Regions from separate parts of the Streptomyces sp. NBC_00078 genome, predicted to be linked through region 2. Evidence: riboswitches for the same ligand, from Rfam matches in the RefSeq annotation. Region 2 holds a riboswitch; the other holds the start of a gene.
What was found. Region 2 has a riboswitch for ZMP and ZTP ahead of OOK07_RS26990 (glycine hydroxymethyltransferase). Riboswitches for the same ligand answer to the same signal wherever they lie in the genome.

Region 1 (5,189 bases), 5.4 Mb from region 2:
CCCCCTCGACCACCACGCCGAGCGCCGGCTCGGCCAGTTGCTGCACGAACAGCTTCCGGGCGGCCGCCGCACCCGGCTCGTGTGGAGTCTCGCGGCCACCGCGGTCGTCGCCGCGACCGTGCTGACGCTGACGCTCGGCGGCCCGAGCACGACCCCCGCGGTCGCCGCACCCCGCGCGCTCGTCGTCCAGAGCGACTCCACCCCCGTACCCCTGGAACAGCTCGCCGCCCGGGCAGAGCGGCAGGCGGCCGCGGACGGGGCGCCCAACCTGCGCAAGGGCACGCACGTGCAGTCCTGGAGTATGGGCATGAGCGACGACAAGCCCCCGGTCACGCTCCCGGAGGAGCGAGTCGTGCGCTGGAAGGCAGACGGCAGCCACACCGAGCTGGTGGTGGCGACCGACCCGCGGCACCCCGGCCGGCCGGTCCTGCGTGACGAGGGCGGCGATCCGCACCTGGTCGAGGACGGCCATGTCATCAGCAGGCAGACCTACCCGCCGAGCTGGAGCGACGCGCCTCCCGAGTCTCCTCCGCCGCGCGAAACGGCACGGCTGCGCGCCTATCTGCGGGAGGCCACGTACACCCACACCGCGCTCGACACCCCCGGACTCCTCGACGCCGTCCAGGTGCTGCTCGACAACTGGACCCTCGGCGCCCGCGAGTCCGCGACCCTCGCGCGCCTCCTCGCCGGCACCGACGGACTCCGTCCGGTCGGACAGGTGACCGACCGGCTCGGGCGGCGCGGCCAGGCGTACGTGTACGACGCTCCCGGCTATCGCCGGATGCTGATCATGAACCCGGCCACCGGAGCCGTGCTCGGCCTGGAGACCGTCCTCACCAAGGCCGAGCCCGAGTACGGTGTCAGGGCCGGCGACGTGGAGGATTACAGCGCCTGGATGCGCTGATCACGCCCCGAGCTGCCGGACGGCGGCATCGACGGTCTGCTCCAGCAGTGTGGCGATCGTCATCGGGCCGACGCCGCCCGGCACGGGAGTGATGAGACCGGCACGCTCCACGGCGGAGCCGAAGTCCACGTCGCCCACGTTGCCCGGGTTGTAGCCGGCATCGATCACGACCGCGCCGGGCTTCACGTCCTCGCCCCGGATCAGCCGCGGCCGGCCCACGGCAGCCACCACGATGTCGGCCTCCCGGACCACGGAGGACAGCTCCCGGGTGCGCGAGTGGCAGTACGTCACCGTCGCGTCCCGGGCGAGCAGCAGCATGCCGACCGGCTTGCCGAGGATGGCGCTGCGGCCCACTACGACGGCCCGCTTGCCGGACGGGTCGACGTCGTACGCGTCGAGCAGCCGCATGATGCCGCCCGGCGTGCACGACACGAAGCCCGGCAGGCCGAAGCTCATCGTCGCGAAGGAGGCGAAGGTGACGCCGTCCACGTCCTTCTCGGGCGCGATCGCCTCGAACGCGGCCCGCTCGTCGATGTGTTCACCCATCGGGTGCTGCAGCAGGATGCCGTGTACGCCGGGGTCGTCGGACAGTGAGCGCAGGGTGCCGACGAGTTCCCCGGTGGTCGTGGCCGCGGGCAGTGCCACGTGGCGGGATTCGATGCCGGCCTTGCGGCAGCGGTTCTGCTTCATGCGGACATAGGTGACGGAGGCGGGGTCCTCGCCGACCAGCACCGCCGCCAGACAGGGCGCCGTGCCGGTGCGTTCGGTGAGGCCGGCCGCCCGCTCGGCGGTGTCCTCGACGATCCGCCGGGCGAGCGAGGTGCCGTCCATGAGCCGGGCCTGAGACATGATCCACTCCTGGGTCGGTGTGACCGGATCGCCCAGGCGCACGGCATCGACTCCGCGTGGCCGCTCCCCGGTGGTACTCCACCTCAGCGCCAGTCACGGCCCGCCACGACCCTAACCGACCTCCTCGCTCTGCTGCGGCGGGGCGGTCGGATCGGCCCCGGCGAGGAAGGCGGTCGTCTCCGCCTCGATGTGAACGGCGCCGATGGCCCCCGCCCAGCGGGCGATCTCGGTCGCGAGCGCCCTGGCCCCCGCCTCGTCGCCGGTGTCACGGGCCGGCACCGCGAGCAGCAGTTGCCGGGACAGCGTGCCGGGGACCGTGCCCGCACCGCCGCCCAGCCCGGTCGCCCGCCGCCGGCGTTCCAGCGCACGGTGAGGGTCACCGAAGTCGTGGTCGACCGGATGACGCAGGGCCTCCCGGGCCGGCAACGGATCAGGTCCCGACTCCCCGGCCTCCAGCGCCGACGCGTAGTGGGCGGGTGCAGCGGCGTGCTCACTGAAGTGGTTGTCGGCGATCAGGCAGATACATGGAGGCCCAGCCGCGCCGCACCTCGTCCGGAGGCTCACCGATGCGGGAAACGCCGCCTTCGAGCAGCACGCGGTGACGGAGGAAGCGGACGAGGCCGCGCTGCTCTCAGCACTGAGCGCAGCAGAGCAACGGACACCGGCAGACCTACCGCGGAAACTGGCAGCGGCCGCCGAGGCCGGGCAGGACGCACCCGCCCCAGCGCCGCACGGGCCGAGAAGGTCCAGGTCAACCGGGTGGTGACCTGGACCCTCGCGGTTCTGCCTCCTACTCGTCCCATGCCTGGATCAGGATCTCTTCGGTGATCTTTCCGTCGCGCAACGTGATCATCGACTCGGCCAGGACGCGTGTACCGTCCGAGTACTCGCAGGACTGGGTGTAGGCGGCATGGTCGCCCTGGATGATGCAGTGATCCACCTTGTGCGTCATGTCACGGCTGTAGATGTCCTCGAACAGCGCGCCGATCTCGCCGCGACCGTGCAGGACCTTGGGCTTGCTGGGTTGGGTGTTGCGGTCGACGATGCGCACTTGCGCGTCGTCCGCGTAGAGCGACAGAAGATCTGCCGCCGTGTGTCCCTCGACGCCCCGGCGCAGGGTGTCGGCGTTGAAGGCAGGGGTTGCCGCGGTGCCCATGATGACCTCCTTCGAGGGCCGCGACCCGACGAGGAGTGGGCCGCGGAGGGCCTCTCATCCGAGACTCCTCCGCCAGGGCAGCCTCGGCAAGCGCAGCAGGAGCGCTGCCCCTGATGGGTGAGCGGCGCACTGTGCCCGTGTCCGCCGGAGGCCCCGTGACGTTGTGAAAAGCATGATCTCAACACGACGTATCGTTGCCGCGGTTGGTCTCGCCGCCGGCATCACCGCCCTTGCGGCGCCCCTTGCCAGCGCGTCCGACTCGACCATCCAGAACCGGGACGGGAGCGAGCTCAACCCGATCAGCACGATCGACTCCCTCGCCGCGACCGGCATCCCGGCGGACCGCAGGGCCGAGGTTCCGCGCCCCTCCCAGCAGCTGCAGCAGCTGAACCGGCTCAACAACCTCGGGCAGCTGGACCGGGTCGCCCACATGGGAGCCGCGGGGACCGGGCTGCCCGAGGCCCTCTAGCAGACCGACGCCGCATCGCACGCACCAGTCCAGGGCCGCCCGGAACACCGGGCGGCCCTTGACTCTGCCGCAGGCTGATCGCCGTCCCGCCGAGGATCGCGAATCAGATGTCACGTGGTGGGGCAAGCATCGCCGAAAGGGACGTGCCCGCCGCCGACGGACCGCGCTCACTCCGCCGTGGGAGCGCCGGATGCGGCGTCGAGGAAGTGGAATCCGGGCCGGGGGTGCATCAGGAAGTCGTGGTGAGAGATGTTCCACGCGTAAGCGCCCGCCAGCGAGAACACCACCCGGTCACCGGCCCTGAGTCCGGGCGCGGGCACCTGGCGGGCCAGTACGTCCTTGGGTGTGCACAGCTGCCCTGCCAGGGTGACCCGCTCGCTCCCGGCGGCCGGACGCGGCCACGGATGCGGCCAGTTCTCCGACGCCAGCACGGTGCAGGGCTGATCGTGCCCCTTCGTCGCCGGGGTCCGCAGATGATGGGTGCCGCCCCGTACGACGGCGAACTCCTCGCCGTGACTGCGCTTCACGTCCAGCACCTCGGTGGCGTACCAGCCGCAGTACGCCGTCAACGCCCGCCCCGGCTCGATGCGCAGGGTCAGTCCGGGGTGTGCCTCGGTGAGACGGGCCAGCCCGCTGCCGTACGCGGTCCAGTCGAAGCGGCGCTCCGGCTCGGTGTAGTCGACGGTCATACCGCCACCGACGTTCACCTCGGCGAGCGGAGCACCGAGACTCATGGCCCAGTCCACGACCGCCCCGGCCACGGCCAGCTGCTCGGACGCCTCCAGTCCACTGGCCAAGTGGGCGTGCACGCCCCGCAGTTCGAGGTGCGGATACGTGCCGTCGGTCAGCGCCCGGACGACGTCCACGGCCCTCCCCGGATCCAGCCCGAACGGCGTCGGACGACCTCCCATCGCCAGCGAACTTCCCGCCAGCGACCCCTCCGGCACCGGCAGGTTGACCCGAGGCAGCACCGCGACCCGCCGCCCCGGCGCACACCTCTGCGCCAACTCGCCCAGCATGCGCAGCTCGTACTCGCTCTCCACATGGAAACGGTCAACGCCCAGCTCCAACGCGGCCGTCACCTCGTCCGGCGTCTTGCCGGGACCGCCGAAGGCAAGAGCGCGGCCCGGCACCGCCTCGGCCACGTGGGCGAGCTCACCGCCCGAGGAGACCTCGTACCCGTCGACGTACGGGCCCAGCGTGCCCAGGATCTCCGGCTCAGGGTTGGCCTTGGCGGCGTAGTACACCTCGACCCGATCGGGAAGCGCGGCCCGGACGGTGGCGGCATGCGTGCGCAGCGCCGCCAAGTCATAGACGTATGCGGGCAGTTCGGCCGAGGAGAGAGACCGGACGCGGTCGTGGACCGCGGGGGTCGGGCCGGTCATCGGGTGCTCCCGGTCGTGTCGCGCAGGACGTCCTCGGCGAGCGGGGAGGGCAGCCGCACGTAGCCGGCGTCCCGGTCCGCCTTGCGTTCCCAGCGGGTGAGCAGGTTGGTCTTGGCGGGCAGGGGCACCCCGGCGAGCAGGGCGGCGAGGCGGGGCGGGCAGCCGTAGCGGTCGGAGTACGTCTGGAGCGTGGCTCGCACCCGGGCCCACAGGGCCGCCTCCGCCTGCGGGTGCAGGTCGGCGAGGGCGGCGAGCAGCTCGGCGACGTGGTTGACGAGCAGGCAGTACACGACCCGGTCCCAGCCGCGCTGCGCGTCGTACGTCATCGGGCCTGCGACCTCGGGCGGCAGCGCGGCCAGGGTGTCGGCGTGGTGTTCGGGGACCAGCTTGGTGCCCTCCAGGTCCCGGAAGAGGACCTGGGCGGGC
Region 2 (5,189 bases):
CGTCGCCGGGTTGGTGAACAGTTCCGACGGTGCGAGCGAGTCGATCAGCCGTACCGACACCTCCACCACCCCGAACCCGAACCCGGCCCCCGACCCGAGCATCAGCGCCCGCCCCCGCCCGGACCACCGCCCGCCGACCAGCCCGAGCAGCAGCACGGCCACGGCAACCGCGAGCATCGCCCACTTCAGAGCGGTCGACCCGGCGCGATCCCCCTCCGCCCCGGACGCCAGCCCCAGCATCGCGAGCCCGGCACACACCACGCCGACCGCGCCCCACTCCACCCCGCTCAACCGCACCTGCAGCAGTCGCGCTGCGACCACTCCCGTGACTGCGAGGCTTGATGCAAGGGCCGCCGCGACCGCGTAGATCGGGATCGACCGCAGCGCCGCGATCTGCAGCACGAACCCCAGCCCGTCCAGCGCGAGCCCGGCCATGTACCGCCACTGCCGCAGCGCCCGCAGCAGCAGCGCCGCCTCTCCGCCCCCGCCCGCACTCGCCGCCCGCGCGGCGACCGCCTGCAACACCGTCGCTGTACCGAAGCAAACCGCCGCGCCGAGAGCGCACACCATCCCAAAGATCACAAAGTGACTGTAGGGGAGGCGGGCCACGGCCGGGAGTGCTTCGGCGGGCGCTCTCACCGATCTTCAGCCAGCCCCCGACCACCGCAGGACAGGCGCATCAACGGGAGACACGGACCGCACCGATACGGGATCTCACACGCCGAGCACTCCCCGCAGCTGACCGAGCCCCCAGTCCAGATCCTCCTTCCCGATCACCAGTGGGGGCGCGATCCGCACCGTCGACCCGTGCGTGTCCTTCACCAGCACCCCCCGCTCCATCAGCTTCTCCGACACCTCCCGCCCCGTCCCCAACGCCGGACTGATGTCGACGCCCGCCCACAGCCCCCGGCCCCGCACCGCCATGACCCGCCCGGTGCCGGTCAACGCCCCCAGCTCCCGGTGCAGATGGCCGCCCAGCTCGGCCGACCGCGCCTGGAACTCGCCAGTCCGCAGCATCGCGATCACCTCCAGCGCCACCGCGCAGGCCAGCGGATTCCCACCGAACGTCGATCCGTGCTCCCCGGGCCGGAACACCCCGAGCACCTCGGCGCTCGACACCACCGCGGACACCGGCACGATCCCGCCGCCCAGCGCCTTCCCGAGCACATACACATCGGGGACGACCCCCTCCTGCTCGCACGCGAAGGTCGCGCCCGTCCGCCCGAGCCCCGACTGGATCTCGTCCGCCACGAACAGCACGTTCCGCTCCCGCGTCAGCTCCCGCACCGCCGGCAGATAGCCGGCCGGCGGCACCAGCACACCCGCCTCGCCCTGGATCGGCTCGAGCAGCACGGCGACCGTGTTCTCCGTCATCGCCGCCCGCATCGCCGTCAGATCGCCGTACGGCACGATCTCGAAGCCCGGCGTGTACGGCCCGAAGTCCGCCCGGGCCTCGGCGTCGGTGGAGAAGCTGATGACCGTTGTCGTACGGCCGTGGAAGTTGTTGCCCGCGACCACGATCTTCGCCATCTCCGCGGGCACGCCCTTGACCCGGTACCCCCACTTCCGGGCTGTCTTCACCGCGGTCTCCACCGCTTCCGCGCCCGTGTTCATCGGCAGCACCATCTCCATCCCGCACAGTTCGGCGAGCTCGGAGCAGAATGCCGCGAACCGGTCGTGGTGGAACGCCCGCGACGTCAGCGTCACCCGTTCCAGCTGCGCCTTCGCCGCCTCCACGAGCCGCCTGTTGCGATGGCCGAAGTTGAGCGCCGAGTAACCGGCCAGCAGGTCCAGATACCGCCTCCCCTCGACATCCGTCATCCACGCCCCGTCCGCGGACGCGACGACCACGGGCAGCGGGTGGTAGGTGGGCGCGCTGTGCGCGTCGGCGGCGGCGATGAGGCTCTCCGTAGTGGTCACGGGATCTCCAGGGGGTGCCAGAAGCTGAGGGTGTCCCCCTTCCTATCGTCGCTCGCATGGTGGACGCGGGACCTCCGCCTTCCGGCGCGCCCGGTAGTCTGACCGGCGGGCCGTGACTGGCGCGCTGGGATGGGATCGACCATCGGGGAGCGGCCTGCGAGTGAGCGAGTGCCGTGCGCCTGGGCCAACCGTGAACCGTGAATGCTTCAAGCCACGCCACCCGGAGGCCGACGACATGCCAGAGCAGCAGCCCCTGTCCACCGAGTCCACCGCCTTCCGTGCCGCCCTTGACGTGATCCGTGCCGTGGAGCCGCGGGTCGCCGACGCCATCGGCCAGGAGGTCCACGACCAGCGCGAGATGCTGAAGCTGATCGCCTCGGAGAACTACGCCTCCCCGGCCACCCTTCTCGCGATGGGCAACTGGTTCAGCGACAAGTACGCCGAGGGCACCATCGGCCGCCGCTTCTACGCCGGCTGCCGCAACGTCGACACCGTCGAGTCGCTCGCCGCCGAGCATGCCAAGGAGCTCTTCGGCGCCCGCCACGCCTACGTCCAGCCGCACTCCGGTATCGACGCCAACCTGGTCGCCTTCTGGTCGGTCCTCGCCCAGCGCGTGGAGACCCCCGCCCTGGAGAAGGCCGGTGTCCGCCAGGTCAACGACCTCTCCGAAGCCGACTGGGCCGAACTCCGCCAGGCCTTCGGCAACCAGCGCATGCTCGGCATGTCCCTGGACGCGGGTGGCCACCTGACGCACGGCTTCCGCCCGAACATCTCCGGCAAGATGTTCGACCAGCGCTCCTACGGCACCGACCCCGGCACCGGCCTGATCGACTACGAGGCCCTGCGCGTCTCCGCCCGCGAGTTCAAGCCGCTGATCATCGTCGCCGGCTACTCCGCCTACCCCCGCCTGGTGAACTTCCGCATCATGCGCGAGATCGCCGACGAGGTCGGTGCCACGCTCATGGTGGACATGGCGCACTTCGCCGGTCTCGTCGCAGGCAAGGTCCTCACCGGTGACTTCGATCCGGTCCCGCACGCCCAGATCGTCACCACCACCACCCACAAGTCGCTGCGCGGCCCGCGCGGTGGCATGGTCCTGTGCGACGACTCCCTCAAGGACCAGGTCGACCGCGGCTGCCCGATGGTCCTCGGTGGCCCGCTCCCGCACGTCATGGCGGCCAAGGCCGTCGCTCTCGCCGAGGCCCGGCAGCCCTCCTTCCAGGACTACGCCCAGCGCATCGTCGACAACTCGCGGGCGCTCGCGGACGGCCTCATGCGCCGGGGCGCGACCCTGGTGACCGGCGGCACCGACAACCACCTCAACCTGATCGACGTCGCCACCTCCTACGGCCTCACCGGCCGCCAGGCCGAGGCGGCCCTGCTCGACTCGGGCATCGTCACCAACCGCAACGCCATCCCGGCCGACCCCAACGGCGCCTGGTACACCTCCGGCATCCGCATCGGCACCCCCGCCCTGACCACGCGTGGCCTGGGCACCGCCGAGATGGACGAGGTGGCCGGCCTGATCGACCGTGTCCTCACCACGGCCGAGCCGGGCACCACCAAGTCCGGTGCCACTTCCAAGGCCCAGCACATCCTGGACCCGAAGATCGCGGACGAGATCTCGCACCGTGCCACCGACCTCGTGGCCGGCTTCCCGCTGTACCCGGAGATCGACCTGGGCTGACTCGCGGCCCCTCCGGAGTGGCGAACGTCATGGCGAACGCTCTGGCAAACGCCCTCTTGAGTTGTCAAGGACCGGGGACTCCAAGGTCCGTGACCGTCGAAGCGCAACCCACGACGGTCAAAGATCGATGAGTTCCTGTCGTGGCTCCTCGCGCGGCGGTCCGGCTCCCGGCCGGGCCGCCGCGCGGCGTATCAGCAACGTGCCGCCGGCACCGACCACGAGCCCCACAGCCAGCCCCGGCACCGCCCACCGGGAACTGCCCCCGCGGGCCCCGGACCGGGCGGCCGCGCCGCCGGTGGGACGGGCCGCGGTCGCGCTCTCGCCGAGCCCGGCGAGCACCTTCTCCCGCTCCAGATCCACGAAGATCGAGCGCGGTGCCCGGTGCCAGCGGATGTCGTCGTCCTCGATGTCCGGCGCCGGATCGCTGCGGATCCAGGGCGTGCCGTCCGCCGCCAGCAACAGCTGGTCCTGCCGCTCGACCGCCACGTCACCGCCCGGCGCGCGGTTCGTCTGCGGATACCCTCCCACCCCCGTCAGGCCCCAGACCACGGTGAAGTCCACCGGCGGAAAGCGGCCCTCCGTCCAGGCCTCCGGCACCCGCTCCGTCCCCGTGTAGTCCGGCCTCAGCAACTGCCGGAGGTGGGCGAAGGCGGGCTGCCCCGCTTTCAGCACCGCCGTCCGGCCCGAGCCGCCCGCGATGATCATCGCCAGGTCCGGAAAGTCCCGCACCTGTGCCTGTGCCCCCGCCCGCACCTGTGCCTGTGTCTGTGCGGCGGTGTGTGTCCGGACGCCTGCTCGGGCCCGGTGCTGTGCAACCGCCGCCGCACCGCTCGGCATCCCGCTCAGGACCAGCGCTGCCGCCGTCGGCAGAAGTGCTGCAAGCCTCGCCGCCATCGACATGCTTCGGCCTGCCATCCGTTCACGAACTCCGCGCCTCCATCCACGCATGCCGTCCCCCAACCACTCGCTCCCGTCCGGCCCTCCGCGAGCCGCGTGTCACTTCTGGTACACCGCCCGACCCGCCGGGGTTCCCACCACCCGCGAACTATTACGAGGAGTCCGAGGAGTCCCAGGAGCCAGAGGACTCCGCGGACTTGAGGGCCTTGGAGGACCTCGAAGACTTCTGGGCCGACTTGTTGAGCGACTTCGCGATCTCCACAGCCCGGCCCTGTGACGCCACGCCTTCCAGCCGGAGCGTCACATCCCCGCCTCGGTCCCCGCCTCCGAGCAGGCCTCCATGGGTCCACAGCAGCGTCGGCCCGGCGGCCCGCTCTGCTCGCGTGAAGCGGTGGCCGTCCCCGTCCACGAGCCAGAAGCTCAGCAGGTGGGGGCGGGGGAACCACAGGGCGTAGTCCTGCACGCCGTCCGCCGAAGGCTCGCCGCTCAGCGCGAGCCACTCCGGCGGCTCGCGCACCGTCTTGGTGAAGCCGAGATCCAGCGAGGCCGGGAACTCGTCCAGCCGGACCGTGTGCCCGGCCGCTCGCCAGCACAGGCTCACCAGGAACCGCCCCTGCGGCTCACCGCTGACCGTCACCGTGTCCGGCACACCGAGTGCGTCCGGGACCAGCGGCTCGAAGCCGGC

Region 1: it holds a riboswitch for ZMP and ZTP, as region 2 does, so the genes downstream of both, OOK07_RS01725 (bifunctional 5,10-methylenetetrahydrofolate dehydrogenase/5,10-methenyltetrahydrofolate cyclohydrolase) here and OOK07_RS26990 (glycine hydroxymethyltransferase) in region 2, are expected to answer to the same signal.

Annotation. Positions count from the first base shown of each region.
Region 1 covers NZ_JAPELX010000001.1:367,487-372,675, reverse strand. Annotated here, with positions in the region: gene OOK07_RS01730 (CU044_5270 family protein) at 1-904, shown strand, start outside; gene OOK07_RS01725 (bifunctional 5,10-methylenetetrahydrofolate dehydrogenase/5,10-methenyltetrahydrofolate cyclohydrolase) at 905-1,753, opposite strand; ZMP/ZTP riboswitch at 1,777-1,859, opposite strand; gene OOK07_RS01720 (hypothetical protein) at 1,865-2,317, opposite strand; gene OOK07_RS01715 (nuclear transport factor 2 family protein) at 2,544-2,909, opposite strand; gene OOK07_RS01710 (hypothetical protein) at 3,082-3,378, shown strand; gene OOK07_RS01705 (type III PLP-dependent enzyme) at 3,546-4,763, opposite strand; gene OOK07_RS01700 (IucA/IucC family protein) at 4,760-5,189, opposite strand, start outside.
Region 2 covers NZ_JAPELX010000001.1:5,734,408-5,739,596, forward strand. Annotated here, with positions in the region: gene OOK07_RS26980 (hypothetical protein) at 1-570, opposite strand, end outside; gene rocD (ornithine--oxo-acid transaminase) at 715-1,920, opposite strand; ZMP/ZTP riboswitch at 2,023-2,112, shown strand; gene OOK07_RS26990 (glycine hydroxymethyltransferase) at 2,156-3,607, shown strand; gene OOK07_RS26995 (hypothetical protein) at 3,725-4,522, opposite strand; gene OOK07_RS27000 (hypothetical protein) at 4,656-5,189, opposite strand, start outside.